One region of the Kitasatospora sp. NPDC004799 genome, then DNA from elsewhere that is predicted to be linked to it. Evidence: riboswitches for the same ligand, from Rfam matches in the RefSeq annotation. Region 1 holds a riboswitch; the other holds the start of a gene.
The links. Region 1 has a riboswitch for thiamine pyrophosphate ahead of thiC (phosphomethylpyrimidine synthase ThiC). Riboswitches for the same ligand answer to the same signal wherever they lie in the genome.
Positions count from the first base shown of each region.

Region 2: linked by a shared signal. The riboswitch ahead of thiO (glycine oxidase ThiO) and the one ahead of thiC (phosphomethylpyrimidine synthase ThiC) in region 1 are both predicted to bind thiamine pyrophosphate.

Region 1 covers NZ_JBEXJK010000146.1:9,237-17,536, reverse strand. The annotation lists gene ABZW03_RS19680 (hypothetical protein) at 1-259, shown strand, start outside; gene ABZW03_RS19675 (NAD(P)H-dependent oxidoreductase) at 277-873, opposite strand; gene ABZW03_RS19670 (helix-turn-helix transcriptional regulator) at 975-1,811, shown strand; gene ABZW03_RS19665 (LysR family transcriptional regulator) at 1,830-2,810, opposite strand; gene ABZW03_RS19660 (VOC family protein) at 2,883-3,269, shown strand; gene ABZW03_RS19655 (hypothetical protein) at 3,376-4,584, opposite strand; gene thiC (phosphomethylpyrimidine synthase ThiC) at 4,838-6,652, opposite strand; TPP riboswitch at 6,647-6,781, opposite strand; gene ABZW03_RS19645 (DUF5326 family protein) at 6,953-7,153, opposite strand; gene tenA (thiaminase II) at 7,325-7,996, opposite strand; gene ABZW03_RS19635 (cupin domain-containing protein) at 8,034-8,300, opposite strand, start outside.
Region 2 covers NZ_JBEXJK010000074.1:11,736-20,035, reverse strand. The annotation lists gene metF (methylenetetrahydrofolate reductase [NAD(P)H]) at 32-946, opposite strand; gene ABZW03_RS12780 (polyprenyl synthetase family protein) at 1,147-2,277, shown strand; gene thiE (thiamine phosphate synthase) at 2,318-2,965, opposite strand; gene ABZW03_RS12770 (Rv2175c family DNA-binding protein) at 2,965-3,330, opposite strand; gene ABZW03_RS12765 (FAD-dependent oxidoreductase) at 3,394-4,599, opposite strand; TPP riboswitch at 4,737-4,849, shown strand; gene thiO (glycine oxidase ThiO) at 4,844-6,028, shown strand; gene thiS (sulfur carrier protein ThiS) at 6,025-6,264, shown strand; gene ABZW03_RS12750 (thiazole synthase) at 6,268-7,065, shown strand; gene pknB (Stk1 family PASTA domain-containing Ser/Thr kinase) at 7,164-8,300, shown strand, end outside.

The DNA of each region.
Region 1 (8,300 bases):
CGTCCTCGGCGGCCGCCCCGTCCCGGTGCTCGCCGCCGTCGTCCCGGCCGCGCTGGGCTCGGCGGCGCTGATGGTCTTCCCGTACGGGCTGGTGATGTTCTCGCTCGGCCTGACCATCCGGGGCGACCGGGACCTGGGGCTGATCACCCACGGCTGGCAGACCGTCGTGTTCTGGGCCGGGTACCTGCCGCTGGCCGCCTGGGGCCCGCTGCTCGCGGCGCTCACCGTGCACTACTACCGTCGGCGCACGGCGAGTTGAGCCGTCGCCCCCCGGTCTCACGCCGGGTACGGCGCGGCGGCCCGCGCGTTCTTCAACGCGCCTGCCCACCACGCCAGTCGGTCGAACAGCACCTTGGCGTAGCCGGGCGCCTGCGGGTCGTCCGGGCGGCCGCCCGTCCAGGCGGTGAAGTAGTTCGGGAAGGCCAGGCCGTCCCGGACGGTCACCGCGTGCAGCTCGGTCAGCACGTTCTCCAGGTGCAGGACGGCGTGCCGGCCGCCGGCCGCGCCGCCGTAGCTGACGAAGGCGACCGGCTTGGCCGTCCACTGGGTGAAGTGCCAGTCGATCGCGGCCTTCAGCGAGGCCGGGTAGCTGTGGTTGTACTCCGGCGTGACGACGACGAAGGCGTCGGCGCCCTCCAGGGCCTCGGTCAGCTTCGCCATCCCCGCCGGACGCGGGTAGCCCTCCCCGGCGAACTTCGGTGAGGCCGCGGGCAGTTCGAGCGGAAGCTCGACCTCGGCGAGGTCCACCACCTCGACCTCGAAGCCCCCGTGCGCGGCGGCCCGCTCGGCCACCCACGAGGACACCACCGGGCCGAACCGGCCCTCCCGGACGCTGCCGAGGATGATCACCAGCTTGTGCGTGTTCGTCTCCATGGCCACCACTCTCCGGCCGCCCGACGGCCGCAGCCAGGCCGTGCCCAGGCTGGCCCCGGCAGGGCCACCCTCCGCCCGGCGATCAGCCGTACGCTCGCCATATGGGCACACCACTGGGGGACTTCATCCGCGCGAAGCGCGACAGCATCCAGCCGGAGACGCTGGGCCTGCCCGACCACGGCCGCCGCCGTTCGCCCGGTCTGCGCCGCTCCGACCTCGCCGTCCGGGCCGGCATCAGCGTCGAGTACCTGACCCGGCTGGAGCAGGGCCGCGACCGCAACCCGTCCGTCGCCGTGGTCAACGCGCTCGCCGACGCCCTCAGCCTCGCCCCTGCCGAGCGCAACCACCTGCGCTACCTCACCAAGATCACCGGCGGCGCGTGCGTCGGCCGCACCCGGCCCGCCCCCGCCCCGCGCTCGGTGCGCCCCGGCATCCGCGAGACCCTGCGGCTGCTCGAACCGGGCATCGCCGCCGTCACCAACCGCCTCGGCGACGTCCTCGCCCACACCAGCGGGTACGCGGCCGTGCTCGGCGCCGCCGGACTGCTCGACACCCCGGAGCCGAACCTCACCCGCTACGTCTTCACCGACCCGCGCGCCCGCGCGCTGTTCGCCGACTGGGACGACATCGCCGACGAACAGGCCTTCGACCTCTGGCTCGGCCCCTCGGTCGAATCCGCCGAGTGGCTCAGCACCGAACTCGCCCCGGTCGCCGGCCCCGAGTTCACCCGCCGGCTCGGCAACCAGCTCGTCCCGCGCCGCGGCCCGCTCCGCCTCCGGCACCCGTCCGGGCCCGAACTCCGGCTGCTGCGCGAGACCCTGGACCTCCCGGACGACGCCCAGCAGCTCCTCGTCCTGCTTCCCGCCGACGACGGCACGGCCGCCCACCTCGAGCGGCTGCTCGCCCCGTCGACGCCCCGGCTGCGCGCGGTCTCCTGAGGCGCCCCGCCTCTCGTCTCACTCCACCGGCACCACGCACAGCGGCTCCCCCTCGGCCCGCTCCTCGGCGGCGTCCGTGGCCGCCCGGACGAAGGCGCGGACCCGGGCGGTGGTGTTGCTCTCCAGCCAGACCGGGCCGCGCTCGATCGGGGGCGCGTCGTGGATCGGCACGTAGGCGACGTCCGGGCGCGGGTAGTAGCGGCGGGAGTGCTCGCCGACCGGGAGCACGCCGCGGCCCAACGCGACCAGGCTGAGCATCTCGGAGAAGGTGCTGCCGGACGGCCCCTTGGGCACCGGGCGGCCCGACGGGGTGCGGTCGGGGGTGCGGTCGCGCTTGAAGCCCACCGAGGTGACGGCCGGGTACTGCACCACCGGGTGGTCGGCCAGCACCTCGATCGACACCGACGGCTCCGCGGCCAGCGGGTGCCCGGCGGCCACCGCGAGCACCCGGCGCTCGGTCAGCAGCACCGGCCCGCGGGACATGCCGTCGAACGGGTAGGAGGCGATCAGCACGTCGACCGACCCGTCCAGCAGGCTCGTCCGGGAGTTGGAGAGCTGCACCTCCCGCACGTCCACCCGGCACTCCGGGTGCCGCTCGCCGAACAGCGCGACCGCCTTGAGCAGCACCGGCGCCGTCCACTCGCCGAGGAACGCCACCCGCAGCTCCCCGGTGACGCCCCGGCTCGCGTCCTCCGCCCGGCGCAGCGCCCGCGCCATCGCCGCCACCGCCGGGACCAGGTCGTCGGCCAACTGCCGCCCCACCGCGGTCAGTCGGACCGACCGGCTGGTGCGGTCGAACAGCGGCCCGCCGATCCGGCGCTCCAGCTTCTTCACCACCTGGCTGACCCGACCGGTGGTCAGGTGCAGCCGCTCGGCGGTCCGGCCGAAGTGCAGTTCCTCGGCGAGCGCGAGGAAGACCTCGACCTCCAGCCGCTCCAGCATCGCGCCCCACCCCTCGATCGTTGAATCCTGCTCAACGATCGTACGGCGATCGCGCATTGATCACGCACCCCGCTGGGAGGATCGTTGAACCCGTCACCAGCAGTCGCACCTGAGCGGAGCCGATCACCCATGCGCGTCGTAGCCTTCGACCACCTGGTCCTCAACGTCGCCGACGTCGAGCGCTCGCTGGCCTTCTACTCCGGCCTGCTCGGCCTGGAGCCGGTCCGGGTCGACGAGTGGCGGGCCGGCCAGGTGTCCTTCCCGTCCGTCCGCGTCACCGCCGACACCATCATCGACCTGACCAGCCGCCCCCGGCAGGAGTCCAACGTCGACCACATCTGCCTCACCGTCGAGCCCCTCGACTGGCAGGAGGTCATCGCCTCCGGCGTCTTCACCGTCCTCGAAGGCCCGGTCACCCGCTTCGGCGCCCGCGGCAACGCCACCTCGGTCTACGTCCGCGACCCCGACGGCAACACCGTCGAACTCCGCTGGTACCCCCAGGACGCCACCGCCTGACCACCCTCCCCCCGCCCGCCCCGGCCCCACGGGGGAGGCCCGGGGCGGGCCCCCACGCCGAAGCGCCGCCCCGAGACGACCGGGACGGCGCTTCGGCGTCATCGGCTCAGCTGCGACGTGCGCGCCGCGTCAGGACGAGCGCTGCTCCACCCGCCACCACCAGGGCACCGCCGATCCCGGTGGTCAGCCCGAGGCCGCGGGAGCCGGTGTCGGCGAGCTCGGCCCGGTTGGTGTCGGTGGCCTTGACCGGCGCCGACGCCCGGGGCTGGGCCGCCGGCTCGGTGGTGGACACCGCGGCCGGGACGACGGCGGGCGCGGAGGACGTGCTCGGCGACGGGATCGGCGCGTTCGGGTCGACGCACTCGGGGGCACCCTCGACCGGCACCGCGGCGATCGGCTGCATGGCCCAGAACAGCATTGGACTGGCGCCCGGGTAGTAACCGAAGCCCAGCGAGGCGTCGGTGTCGGTCTTGACGTTCTTGCCCAGCGTGAGCCTGGCATTGAGCACCCGGTTGTCGACCGGCCCGGTGGCCCACTTGGTCAGGTCGACGTCACCGTCGCCGGCCCCCACGGCCCCCATGCCGACCTTGTGCCAGGTCTTGTCCTTCGGGTCCTGTACGTCCAGTTGGGCGGCACAGGCACCCTGGCCGTCCATCGAGCCGTACTTCTGACCACCCCAGACGAAGAAGGCCGCGCTGGTGAGGTGCCAGTCGAAGCCGTTGGCGGTCTTGATCGAGACCTGGAAGGCGTGCGGCTTCCCGTCCGCCGGAACGGACGTGGGCAGACCGGTGAAGGAGGTGGTGAGCCCGGTCGTCTTGACCGACACACCCGGCGCCTGAACCGTCCAGTCCTTGGCCTGGCCGTCCGCACCGAACGTCGGTGCCAGGTAGGCGTACAGACTGACGTTCACCTCCGGCCCCGCGTGCGTGGACTGCAGCAGCTTGAACCGCAGCTTGAAGGTCCGCGCGGAGTGCGGCTGGACCTCGACCCCGGCACCCGTCAGGTCCGTCGCCACCCCCTGGTAGCCGGCCGGCTTGGCACCGAGGTCCTGGTCGACCAGCTTCACCGGCTGCCAACTGCCGGACGCGCCGTCCGCGTACTCGGCGGCTACCTGGTCCTTGCCGAGCATCTGGGTACCGAAGTAGATCACCAGGTGCTGACCGGCGTAGGGCGCGTCCGCGTCGTTCTTGACCGTCACCGTACCCTCGGACCAGCCGCCACCCGCCTCCACGGAGGGGAAGCCCTCGATCCGGACGGAGTGCGCGTTGTCCTGGCCCGCCGCCTGGGCGGGCAGTGCCAGAGCGAGCGGGGACACAACCAGCGAGGCCGCCAGAATTGCGCGTCGAAGTCTCAACTCAACCCCAAAAGTCCGAAATGGCCGCCGTTTTCCGCGGCAACGCGTGGATTCCCCCCTACGCGCCAGGCGGAGAATAGCCGACGAACATTCGGTGGGCCACCGAAATCGAATTCCGCAATTTGCCGGCCGGGCGACCGGGCCGCTCCGGCCGACCGGAAACGCCGAAGCGCCGTCCCGAGACGATCGGGACGGCGCTGGGGTGTGCGGCGCGTCAGTCGGTGAGGGGGAGGTAGACGCGGTTGCCCTGGGCCGCGAATTCGGCGGACTTCTCGGCCATGCCGGCCAGGGCCTCGGCGTCGAAGTCGGTGGAGACCGCGGTGGAGCCGTCGCCGTGCTCGTCGCGGATCTTCTGGGAGATCTTCATCGAGCAGAACTTCGGGCCGCACATCGAGCAGAAGTGGGCGGTCTTGGCGGGCTCGGCGGGGAGGGTCTCGTCGTGGAAGTCGCGGGCGGTCTCCGGGTCGAGGGCCAGGTTGAACTGGTCCTCCCAGCGGAACTCGAAGCGGGCGTCGGAGAGGGCGTCGTCCCAGGCCTGGGCACCGGGGTGGCCCTTGGCCAGGTCGGCGGCGTGGGCGGCGATCTTGTAGGTGATCACGCCGGTCTTGACGTCGTCCCGGTTGGGCAGGCCCAGGTGCTCCTTGGGGGTCACGTAGCAGAGCATCGCGGTGCCCCACCAGGCGATCATCGCGGCGCCGATGCCCGAGGTGATGTGGTCGTAGCCGGGGGCGACGTCCGTGGTCAGCGGGCCGAGGGTGTAGAACGGCGCCTCGTCGCAGATCTCCTTCTGGAGATCCATGTTCTCCTTGATCTTGTGCATCGGGACGTGGCCCGGGCCCTCGATCATCACCTGGACGTCCCGCTCGCGGGCGATCCGGCCGAGCTCCCCGAGGGTCTGCAACTCGGCGAACTGCGCCTCGTCGTTGGCGTCCGCGATCGAGCCGGGGCGCAGCCCGTCACCGAGCGAGAAGGTCACGTCGTAGGTGGCGAGGATGTCGCAGAGTTCCTCGAAGTTGGTGTAGAGGAAGTTCTCCTCGTGGTGCGCGAGGCACCAGGCCGCCATGATCGAGCCGCCGCGCGAGACGATGCCGGTCTTGCGGCGCGCGGTGAGCGGGACGTAGCGCAGCAGCACGCCGGCGTGGACGGTCATGTAGTCGACGCCCTGCTCGCACTGCTCGACGACGGTGTCCCGGTAGACCTCCCAGCTCAGCTCCTCGGCCTTGCCGTCCACCTTCTCCAGGGCCTGGTAGAGCGGCACGGTGCCGATCGGCACCGGGGAGTTGCGCAGGATCCACTCGCGGGTGGTGTGGATGTTGCGGCCGGTGGAGAGGTCCATGACGGTGTCGGCGCCCCAGCGGGTGGCCCAGGTCATCTTCTCCACCTCCTCCTCGATCGAGGAGGTGACGGCCGAGTTGCCGATGTTGGCGTTGATCTTCACCAGGAAGTTGGTGCCGATGATCGCCGGCTCCACCTCCGGGTGGTTCACGTTGACCGGGATGACGGCCCGGCCGCGGGCCACCTCGGCGCGCACGAACTCGGGCGCGAGGCCCTCCCGCAGCGCCACGAACTCCATCTCCGGCGTCACCACGCCCCGCTTGGCGTAGGCGAGTTGGGTGACGGCGGCACCGCCGCGGCCGCGCAGCGGACGACGCGGGCGGCCGGGGAAGACGGCGTCCAGGTTGCGCAGGTTCCCGCCGCGGGGCGAGGTGTGCTTGATCCCGTCGTCCTCGGGGCGCGGCTCGCGGCCGTCGTACTCCTCGACGTCGCCGCGCTGGCGGATCCAGGCGTCCCGCAGCGGGGGCAGGCCGCGCCGCACGTCCGGCTCGTAGGACGGGTCGGTGTACGGGCCGGAGGTGTCGTACAGCGGGACGGTCCGGCCGTTGGTGAGCCGCACCTCGCGGTACGGGACGCGCAGGTCGGGGCGCGATCCCTCGCGGTGGGCCTTGCGCCAGGCCGGGGTCGGGTAGCCGGTGCGCTCGCTGCTGGGGGCGCCCTGGGCAGACTGCGGCTGTGCTTCGAACGTGGTCATCTGACCTCTACTCCCTACGCCGGCATTACCCGGTCAGGTTCCTGCGGTCGACGCAGCCGTCGGTCCGTCCGTCGACGTCCCGGTCAGCGTCCTCTCAGCCCGGTGCTCCGAGCTCCCGCGTCGCAGGCGGTGTTGCCTGCACACGACGCCCAACACCGTAGCGACCGGATCGCCGCAGGTCCAGAGCGCCTCCCGCCCCTCCCACCCCCGCCCGCACCGGCCGCCCCGCGGCCGGAACGGCCGAGGCCCGGTCCCCCTGTGCGGGGGCCGGGCCTCAGGGCGGCGTTGCGGGGTGGCGAGTCAGCTCTTGGCGGCCTTCTTCACCAGGACCACCACGGCGGCCGCGATGCCGACCACCACCAGCAGCTTGATCACGATGGAGAGCAGGGCGCCGACGACGCCGAAGACGAAGGCGACGATGTTCCAGGCCAGCACCAGGACCAGCACCGGGATGACGATGTTGCGCACCCAGGAGGGCAGCGACTTCCAGAGCTCAGCCATGTCGGTTCCTCTTCTCCCCTCGGGTCGGCCGCCGTCCGGTGCCGCATCCCGCTTGCTTTCGGTACTTCGATCGTACGGGGGCGCGAGTGCCGGAACGAGGCCCAACGGCCCGGAGAGAACCCCGAGATCACCCCGACCCCGACCCCCCGGGTGACCCCCGAGAACCAGGGGTCAGACCGGCCAGCGCTCGCCGCGCCAGGCGGCGTCCCAGAACATCCACTCGTAGCGCGAGGTGGTCACGAAGTGCCCGACCACCTTGCGGCGTTCGGCCGCGGACAGCTCCTCGCCCAGCCGGTCGGTGAGCGCCAGCACCCGGCGGACCACCGACTGGAAGGCCTCGTCGCCGTAGGTGGAGATCCACTTGGCGTACAGCGGGTCGGGCGAGCCCTGGGCGAGCAGCGCCTCGCCGACCCGGGCGTAGATCCAGTAGCAGGGCAGCACCGCGCCGAGGGCCTCGGCGAAGGAGCCGCCGTAGACGGTGGCCAGCAGGTAGCTGGTGTAGGCCCGGGTGGTGGGCAGCACCGGCTCGGCGGCGGCCTCCTCGGCGCTGCCGCCGAAGGCGGTCAGGAACTCGGCGTGCATGCCCTGCTCGGCGGCCAGCGCGCCGACCGCGTCGTCGGCGAAGGCCCGGACGTCCTCCTCGCCGGGCGCCTTGGCGGCGCAGACGGCGAGCGCGCGGGCGTAGTCGCGCAGGTAGTGCGAGTCCTGGACGACGAAGTGGCGGAAGGCCTCGCGCGGCAGGGTGCCGTCGGTGAGCCCGGCCAGGAAGGGGTGGGCGAGGATCTCGGCGTACACCGGCTCGATGGCCGCCCAGAGTTCTTCGGTCAGCGTCTTGGTGCTCATGAGGCGACCCTAGAGCCTGCTGGGGGAGCCGGGGTCCTCAGTCCTCCGGCGGGGAGAACACCACCAGCACCCGCAGTTCCTCGGTGATGTGGTGGAACCGGTGCGGGGTGCCGGCCGGCACGTAGACCACGGTGCCGCGCGCGACCGTGGCGGTCTCGGCGCCGACGGTGATCTCGGCCCGGCCGCTGATCACCTGGTAGATCTCGTCCTGGTCGTGCGGGGTCTGGGTGTCGGTGTCGCCGGGGGCCAGCGCGTACAGCCCGGCGGACATCCGCGGTTCGCGCAGGAACCGCAGGTACGCGCC
Region 2 (8,300 bases), on a different contig from region 1:
AACCGCTGGAGAAGAGCCGGACGGGCGCGCGCTACCGCCGGTGCAGCCCCAGGTTCTGGTAGATCTCCAGCGTCGCCGTCGAGTGGTTCAGCGTGATGAAGTGCAGACCGGGCGCGCCCTCGGCGAGCAGGCGCTCGGCCATCGCCGTGGCGTGCTCCATGCCGATGGCCCGCAGCGCCGCCGGGTCGTCGACGGCCGCCCGCAGCCGGGCCTCCAGGTCGGCGGGGAAGGCCGAGCCGCTGAGCTGCGGGAAGCGCTCCAGCTGCTTGGCGTTGGTGACCGGCATGATCTCCGGGATGATCGGCGTCTCGCAGCCGGCGGCCGTCACCCGGTCGCGCAGCCGCAGGTAGTCGTCCACCTCGAAGAACATCTGGGTGATCGCGTAGTCGGCCCCGGAGCGGATCTTCGCCACGAAGTGCCGGATGTCCTCGTCCCAGTCGGTCGACCGCGGGTGCATGTTCGGCGAGGCCGCGACGCCGACGCAGAAGTCGCCGATGCCCTTGATCAGCTCCACCAGCTCGTACGCGTAGGTCACGCCCTCGGGGTGCTTGACCCACTCGCCCATCGGGTCCCCGGGCGGGTCGCCCCGGACCGCGAGGACGTTGCGCACGCCCTGGTCCGCGTACTGGCCGATGATGTTGCGCAGCTCCGCGATCGAGTGGTCCACCGCGGTGAGGTGGGCGACCGGGGTCAGGGTGGTCTCGGTGGCGATCCGGCCGACCATGTTGACCGTGCGCTCGCGGGAGGAGCCACCGGCGCCGTACGTCATGCAGACGAAGTTGGGGTCGAGCGGTTCGAGCCGCCGGATGGCGTCCCAGAGCCTCTGCTCGCCGACCTCGGTGCGCGGCGGCATGAACTCGAAGGAGAAGGAGCGCTTGCCGGCCGCCAGGAGGTCGCGCACCGTCAGTGCGCGATCCGTTCTCGTGGAAGCGATACCGAGTGCCATGCTGGCAGGCTATCCGGCGGTCGGAGGGGCCGGACAGCCGGAGTCCATCCATTGAGACAAGAGATGGACAACGTTCCGTTTCTCCCCGGGGCCGGCGCCTGAACGCCTCCCCCCTGTCCCCCCGGCAGGGCCGCTCGCATGCCTGTTCCCAGCCGCACCGCTACGCTTGCTGCACCCCAGAGAACCAGCGGAGCCCCATCGTGACCTCGTCCAGCACCCGGCCGGCCAACCCCAGTGCGGCCAACCCCATTGACGTGGAGGACGTCCGCGCCCGCGTCAACGCGGCGCTCGCCGCGTTCATGGACGGCCAGTCCGTGCTGCTCGACAAGATCTCGCCCCAGCTGGTCCCCGCCGCCGACGCGCTGCGCGACTTCCTGCTGGACGGCGGCAAGCGGCTGCGCCCGGCCTTCTGCTACTGGGGCTGGCGCGGCGCCGGCGGCCCGGCCGGGGGCGCCACCGGCGAGGCGATCGCCAACGCGGCCGCCGCGCTGGAGCTGCTCCAGGCGAGCGCCCTGGTGCACGACGACCTGATGGACCGCAGCGACACCCGCCGCGGCCTGCCCTCGGTCCACCGCCGCTTCGAGGCGCTGCACCGCGCCAACGGCTGGCGCGGCGACCGCGAGCAGTACGGCGCCTCGGCCGCGGTGCTGCTCGGCGACCTGCTGCTGATCTGGTGCGACGAGCTGTTCCTGCGCTCCGGCCTGGCGCCCGCCGCCGTCCTGGCCGCCAAGCCGGTGTTCGACCTGATGCGCACCGAGGTCATGCTCGGCCAGTACCTGGACGTGCTGGAGCCGGTGGCCGGCGACTCGACGGACGAGGGCGCGCTGGACCGGGCCCAAACCGTCCTGCACTACAAGTCCGCGAAGTACACCATCGAGCGGCCGCTCCAGGTCGGGGCGCTGCTGGCCGGCGCCGGGCCGGACCTGGTCGAGGCGTACGGGGAGTTCGGGCTGCCGCTGGGCGAGGCCTTCCAGCTGCGCGACGACCTGCTCGGCGTCTTCGGGGACCCGGCCGTCACCGGCAAGCCGGCCGGGGACGACCTGCGCGAGGGCAAGCGCACCCTGCTGATCGCGCACGCGATGCGGGGCCTTTCCGCCGCCGACGCCCGGCACCTGGACGAGCGGCTCGGCGCGCCGGACCTGGCCGCCCCGGAGGTCGCCGAGCTGCGCGAGCTGGTCGCCCGCAGCGGCGCGCCGGAGCTGGTGGAGCGCCGGATCGAGGAGCTGATGCGGCAGTCGCTGGCCGCCCTGGAGGCGGCGCCGCTCGCTGACCGGCAGGCCCGTACGGTGCTGCTGGCACTGGCCGAGGCCGCCACCGTCCGCACGTACTGACGGACGGCGACGGCCTCGGGGAGCCTGCGAACCGGGGCGGTCAGAGCGCGGCGCGCACCCGGCGGGACAGCTCCGCGGCGGCGGCCCGCGGGTCGGCCGCGGCGGTGATGGCCCGCACCACGACGATCCGGCGGGCACCGGCGGCCAGCACCTCGTCCAGGTTGCCGAGGTCGATCCCGCCGATCGCGAACCACGGCCGGTCGGTGGCCTGCTTCGCCGCGTACGAGACCAGGCCGAGGCCCGGGGCCGGGCGGCCCGGCTTGGTCGGGGTCGGCCAGACCGGGCCGGTGCAGAAGTAGTCCACCCCGGGCTCGGCGATCGCCGCGTCCACCTCGGACTCGGCGTGGCAGGAGCGGCCGATCAGCACGTCCTCGCCGAGGATCGCCCGGGCGGCCGGCACCGGCAGGTCGTCCTGGCCCAGGTGCAGCACGTCCGGCCGGGCCGCGTGGGCGACGTCGGCGCGGTCGTTGACGGCCAGCAGCTTGCCGTGCCGGCGGCAGGCGTCCGCGAAGACCTCCAGGGCCGCCAGCTCCTGCTTGGCCTCCAGGCCCTTGTCGCGCAGCTGGACGATGTCCACCCCGCCCGCCAGCGCCGCGTCCAGGAACTCGGCGAGGTCGCCCTGCTCCCGGCGGGCGTCGGTGCACAGGTACAGCCGGGCGTCGGCGAGCCTGCCGCGCGGGCCGGTCATCACAGCGCCATGGCCTGGGCGCGGCGCTTGACCTCGGTCGCCCGGTTCTCCCACAGCGCCTGCACCGGGGTGCCGGGCAGCGACTCGTCCTCGGTGAACATCCACGCGATGATCTCCTCGTCGGAGAACCCGCTGTCCCGCAGCACGGTCAGCAGGCCGACCAGGTGCTTGACCGGGCCGTCCTCGTCGATGAAGGCGGCCGGGACCTGAAGGGACTTGTTGGGGCCGCGGCGGACCGCGATCAGGTCACCCTTCTTGACCATGTTGCGGACCTCGGTGACCAGCACACCCCACCGCTCGGAGATGTCGGGCAGGTACAGCCACTCGGGGACCAGGGCTTCAGTCTTGGCATCGATCTCACTCACGGCACCAGACTGCCACCTCGGGGGCCCACCGCGCACACGCCCCCGCGCCCCGGCCGCCTCCGGCTACGCCGCGGCCGCCTTCAGCGGCACCGCCGGGTCGGCCGCGCGGGCCGGATCGAGCGCGGTTCCGCGCTCGATCAGCTTCCGCCCCTGGGTGAGGTCGCGCGGCCGGTCCACGGTCAGCAGCGCGCTCGGCACGCCGTCGCGCAGCCAGAGCACCGACCAGTCGCCGTCCTGCGGGCCGCCGCGCCGGAGCAGTTCGTCGCCCTCGGCGTGCCGGCCGGCGTACTGGACCATCCGCCCGAACTGCTCGGACCAGAAGTACGGCACCGGGTCGTAGGCCGGCGCGTCCGCGCCCAGGACGGCGGCGGCCGCCGCCTCGCCGGACTGCAGCGCGTGGTCCCAGTGCTGGACGGCCAGCCGGGCGCCGGCCCGGGCCGAGGGGTAGCTGACGCAGTCGCCCGCCGCGAAGACGCCGGGCAGCGAGGTGCGCAGCCGCCCGTCCACCACGACGGCGCCGGCCGCGTCCAGCTCGACCCCGGAACCGGCCAGCCAGCCGGTCGCCGGGCGGGCCCCGATGCCGACCACCACCTCGTCGGCGGGCAGGTGCGAGCCGTCCGCCAGCAGCACCGCGCCGGGCTCGACGGCGGCCACCCCGACCCCGCAGCGCAGGTCGACCCCGGCCTCGGCGTACCAGGCGGCCATCGCCGAACCGATCTCCGTGGGCAGCGCCCCGGGCAGCGGTGCCGGACCGGCCTCGGCCACCGTCACCTCGCAGCCCGCCGTGCGGGCCGCGGTGGCCACCTCGGCGCCGATCCAGCCCGCGCCGACCAGCACCAGCCGCAGCCCGGGGCGCAGCAGCGCGCGCAGCGCCAGGGCGTCGTCCAGGGTGTGCAGCAGGTGCGCCCGCTCGGCGCCGGGCAGGGCGCGCGGGACGGCGCCGGTGGCGATCACCAGCGAGCCGTACGGGAGGTCGCCGCCGTCGGTGTGCAGCACGCCGGGGGTGAGGCCGGTGGCGCGGCGGCCGGTGAGCAGCTCGATGCCGAGCTGCCCGTAGTCGATGTCCAGGGCGGTGGAGTCGGTCTTGCCGAGCAGCACGTCCTTGGAGAGCGGCGGCCGGTCGTACGGCGCGTGCGGCTCCTCGCCGACCAGCGCGATCCGCCCCTGCCAACCGCCCTGCCGCAGCTTGAGGGCGCACTGCGCCCCGGCCAGCCCGGCTCCGACGACGACCACCTGATCCGTTCCGCTCAGCTCTGCCACGCCCGTCACTGTACTCAGCGGCACTCGGCGGCCGGCCGGCGGCCGCGGGCCGTCCCGCCCCGCCGCCCGCCCGCCTGCCCCGGCGTCCACGCTGCGTCCACGCTGCGTACGGGCCTTCGGCCGGGCCGACCACCGGCGTTAAGGTGGGGGCACCACACGGGAGCCCGGCGGACCGGGCTGAGAGGCGGGCTGGCACGGCCCGCGACCGTCCGAACCTGATCCGGGTCATACCGGCGAAGGGAGAAGAGCAGCTTTGTCACGCTTGCTACCGGGCGCCCACGCCGACGTGCTGGTGATCGGCGGGGGCATCGTCGGCCTCGCCGTCGCCTGGCGCGCCGCCCAGCGCGGCCTGCGGAACGTGATCGTGGTCGACCCCGCCCCCGGCGGCGGTGCGGCCCGGGTCGCGGCCGGGATGCTCGCCCCGGTCACCGAGCTGCAGTACGGCGAGGAACCGCTGCTGCGCCTCGGGATGGCCTCGAACGAGCGGTACGCGGCCTTCGCCGCCGAACTCACCGAGGCGAGCGGCGGCCAGGACACCGGCTACCGCCGGTGCGGCACGCTCGCCGTCGCGCTGGACTCCGACGACCGCGCGGAACTGCGCGAACTGCACGACTTCCACCGCCGGCTCGGCCTGGACTCGACCTGGCTGACCGGCCGGGAGGCCCGCAAGCTGGAGCCGATGCTCGCCCCCGGCGTGCGCGGCGGCCTGCACGTGGCCGAGGACCACCAGGTGGACGGCCGCCGGCTGCTCGACGCCCTGCTCCTCGCCTGCGAGCGCGCCGGCGTCACCGTCCACCGGGCCGAGGCCGTCGAGCTGCTGGTCGAGCACGACCGGGCGACCGGCGCCCGGCTCTCGACCGGGGAGCGGGTGACCGCCGAGCAGGTCGTCCTCGCCGCCGGCCCGCACAGCCACCGGCTGCCCGGCCTGCCCGAGGGGGTGCTGCCCGCGATCCGCCCGGTGAAGGGGCAGGTCCTGCGCCTCCGGGTCCCGGACGCCTACCGGCCGTTCCTGTCCCGCAACGTCCGCGCCGTCGTCCGCGGGCAGCACCTGTACCTGGTGCCGCGGGAGAACGGCGAGCTGGTGGTCGGCGCGACCACCGAGGAGCAGGGCTACGACACCACCGTCACCGCCGGCGGGGTGTACGAACTCCTCCGCGACGCCCACGAGTTGGTCCCGGGGATCACCGAACTCCCGCTGCTGGAGACCTCCGCGGGGCTGCGCCCCGGCTCGCCGGACAACGCCCCGCTGCTGGGCCCGACCGCACTGCCCGGACTGGTCGCCGCCACCGGCCACTACCGCAACGGCGTGCTGCTCACCCCGGTGACCGCCGACCTGGTCTCCGCGTACCTGGCCACCGGCGAAGTCCCGGACCTCGCAAGGCCGTTCGCGCCCACCCGGTTCTCCCCCGACCACTCCACCACGAAGGCCTCCGCATGACCGAGACCGCCCCGAACGGGACCTCCCCGGACGAGATCGCCCTGACCGTCAACGGCGAGCCCCGCCGGGTGTCCGCCACGACCACCCTCGCCGAGGTGGTGGCCTCGGTCAGCAAGGCCAACACCGGTGTCGCCGCCGCGCTCAACGAGGCCGTGGTGCCGCGCAGTTCGTGGTCCGGGACGGCGCTGAACGGCGGCGACCGGATCGAGATCCTCACCGCCGTCCAGGGAGGCTGAGCCATGGCCGACGACACGCTGACCATCGCCGGGACGACCTTCTCCTCCCGGCTGATCATGGGCACCGGCGGCGCGCCCAGCCTGGAGGTCCTGGAGCGCGCCCTGCTCGCCTCCGGCACCGAGCTGACCACCGTCGCGATGCGCCGGGTCGACGCCTCCACCCAGGGTTCCGTCCTGGACGTGCTGACCCGCAACGGCATCCGGGTGCTGCCCAACACGGCCGGCTGCTTCACCGCCGGCGAGGCCGTGCTGACCGCCCGGCTGGCCCGCGAGGCGCTCGGCACCGACTGGGTCAAGCTGGAGGTGATCGCCGACGAGCGCACCCTGCTGCCCGACCCGATCGAGCTGCTGGACGCCGCCGAGACGCTCGTCGACGACGGCTTCACCGTCCTGCCGTACACCAACGACGACCCGGTGCTGGCCCGCAAGCTGGAGGACGTCGGCTGCGCGGCCATCATGCCGCTGGGCTCGCCGATCGGCTCGGGCCTGGGCATCCGCAACCCGCACAACTTTCAGCTGATCGTGGAGGGCGCGGGCGTCCCGGTGGTCCTGGACGCGGGCGCCGGCACCGCCTCCGACGTGGCGCTGGCGATGGAGCTGGGCTGCGCCGCGGTGATGCTCGCCTCCGCGGTGACCCGCGCTCAGGACCCGGTGCTGATGGCCGAGGCGATGCGGCACGCCGCCGAGGCGGGACGGCTCGCCCACCGGGCCGGCCGGATCCCGCGCCGCTTCCACGCCGAGGCCTCCTCCGCGATGGCCGGCCGGGCCGACCTGGACACCCGGGAACGGCCCGCGTTCTAGGAACCGAGGCCTGTGTCACAAGCCGGGCACAGCCGGGCCCGGGGGCGGTGTCCTCCGGGTCCGGCCGCCGGTCCCCCGACTAGACTCGCCGGGTGGACATGGCACTGCACGACCCCCTGATCGGCACGCTGCTCGACAACCGGTACCGGGTCGAGCAGCGCATCGCCACCGGCGGGATGTCCACCGTCTACCAGGGCACCGACACCCGCCTGGACCGGGTGGTCGCGCTCAAGGTGATGCACCCCTCGCTGGTCGGCGACGAGGGCTTCACCGCCCGCTTCATCCGCGAGGCCAAGGCGGTCGCCAAGCTCACCCACCCCAACGTGGTCAACGTCTTCGACCAGGGCGCGGACGGCGGCCACGTCTTCCTCGCCATGGAGTACGTGCCCGGCCGCACCCTGCGCGACCTGCTGCGCGACCGCGGCGCGCTGTCCGTCCGGGCCGCGCTGGACGTGCTGGAGCCGGTGCTGGCCGCGCTCGGCGCCGCCCACCGGGCCGGGCTGGTCCACCGCGACGTCAAGCCCGAGAACGTGCTGATCACCGAGGGCGGCCTGGTCAAGGTCGCCGACTTCGGGCTGGTCCGGGTGCTCGGCGGCGCCGACGGCGCGCCCACCTCGACCACCACCGCCACCGGCGGCACGGTCCTGGGCACCGTCTCCTACCTGGCCCCCGAGCAGATCCTCCCGGACGCCCCCACCGACCAGCGGGTGGACGTCTACGCGGCCGGCATCCTGCTGTACGAGATGCTCACCGGCCGCCGCCCGCACACCGGCGACAACCCCGTCCAGGTCATGTACAAGCACCTGCACGAGGACGTCCCGGCCCCCTCGCTGGTCGCCCCCGCCGTCGGCCCCGCCCTGGACGCGATAGTGGCCGGCGCCTGCGCCCGGTCCGCCGACGCCCGCCCGTACGACGCGGTCGAGCTGCTCGCCGCCCTCCAGCGGGTGCGCCGCACCCTCACCCCGGCCGAGCTGGACGCCGAGCCGCCGGCCTCCACCCGGCCCAGCCCGCGCTACCCGACCAGCGAGCCGACCTCGGTGATCCAGCCGCTGCCGCGGCCCGCCGAGGCCCCGCCGACGGAGCGCACCAGCGTGCTGGACATGCCGCCGGAGCTGATGGACGAACTGCTCGCCGAGCCCCGCGCGTACGACGAGCCGACCCCGGTGCGGCAGCGCCGGCCGGGCCCGCTGCGCCGCGTCCCCCGCAGGACGCTGATCTGGACAGCCGCGCTGGCC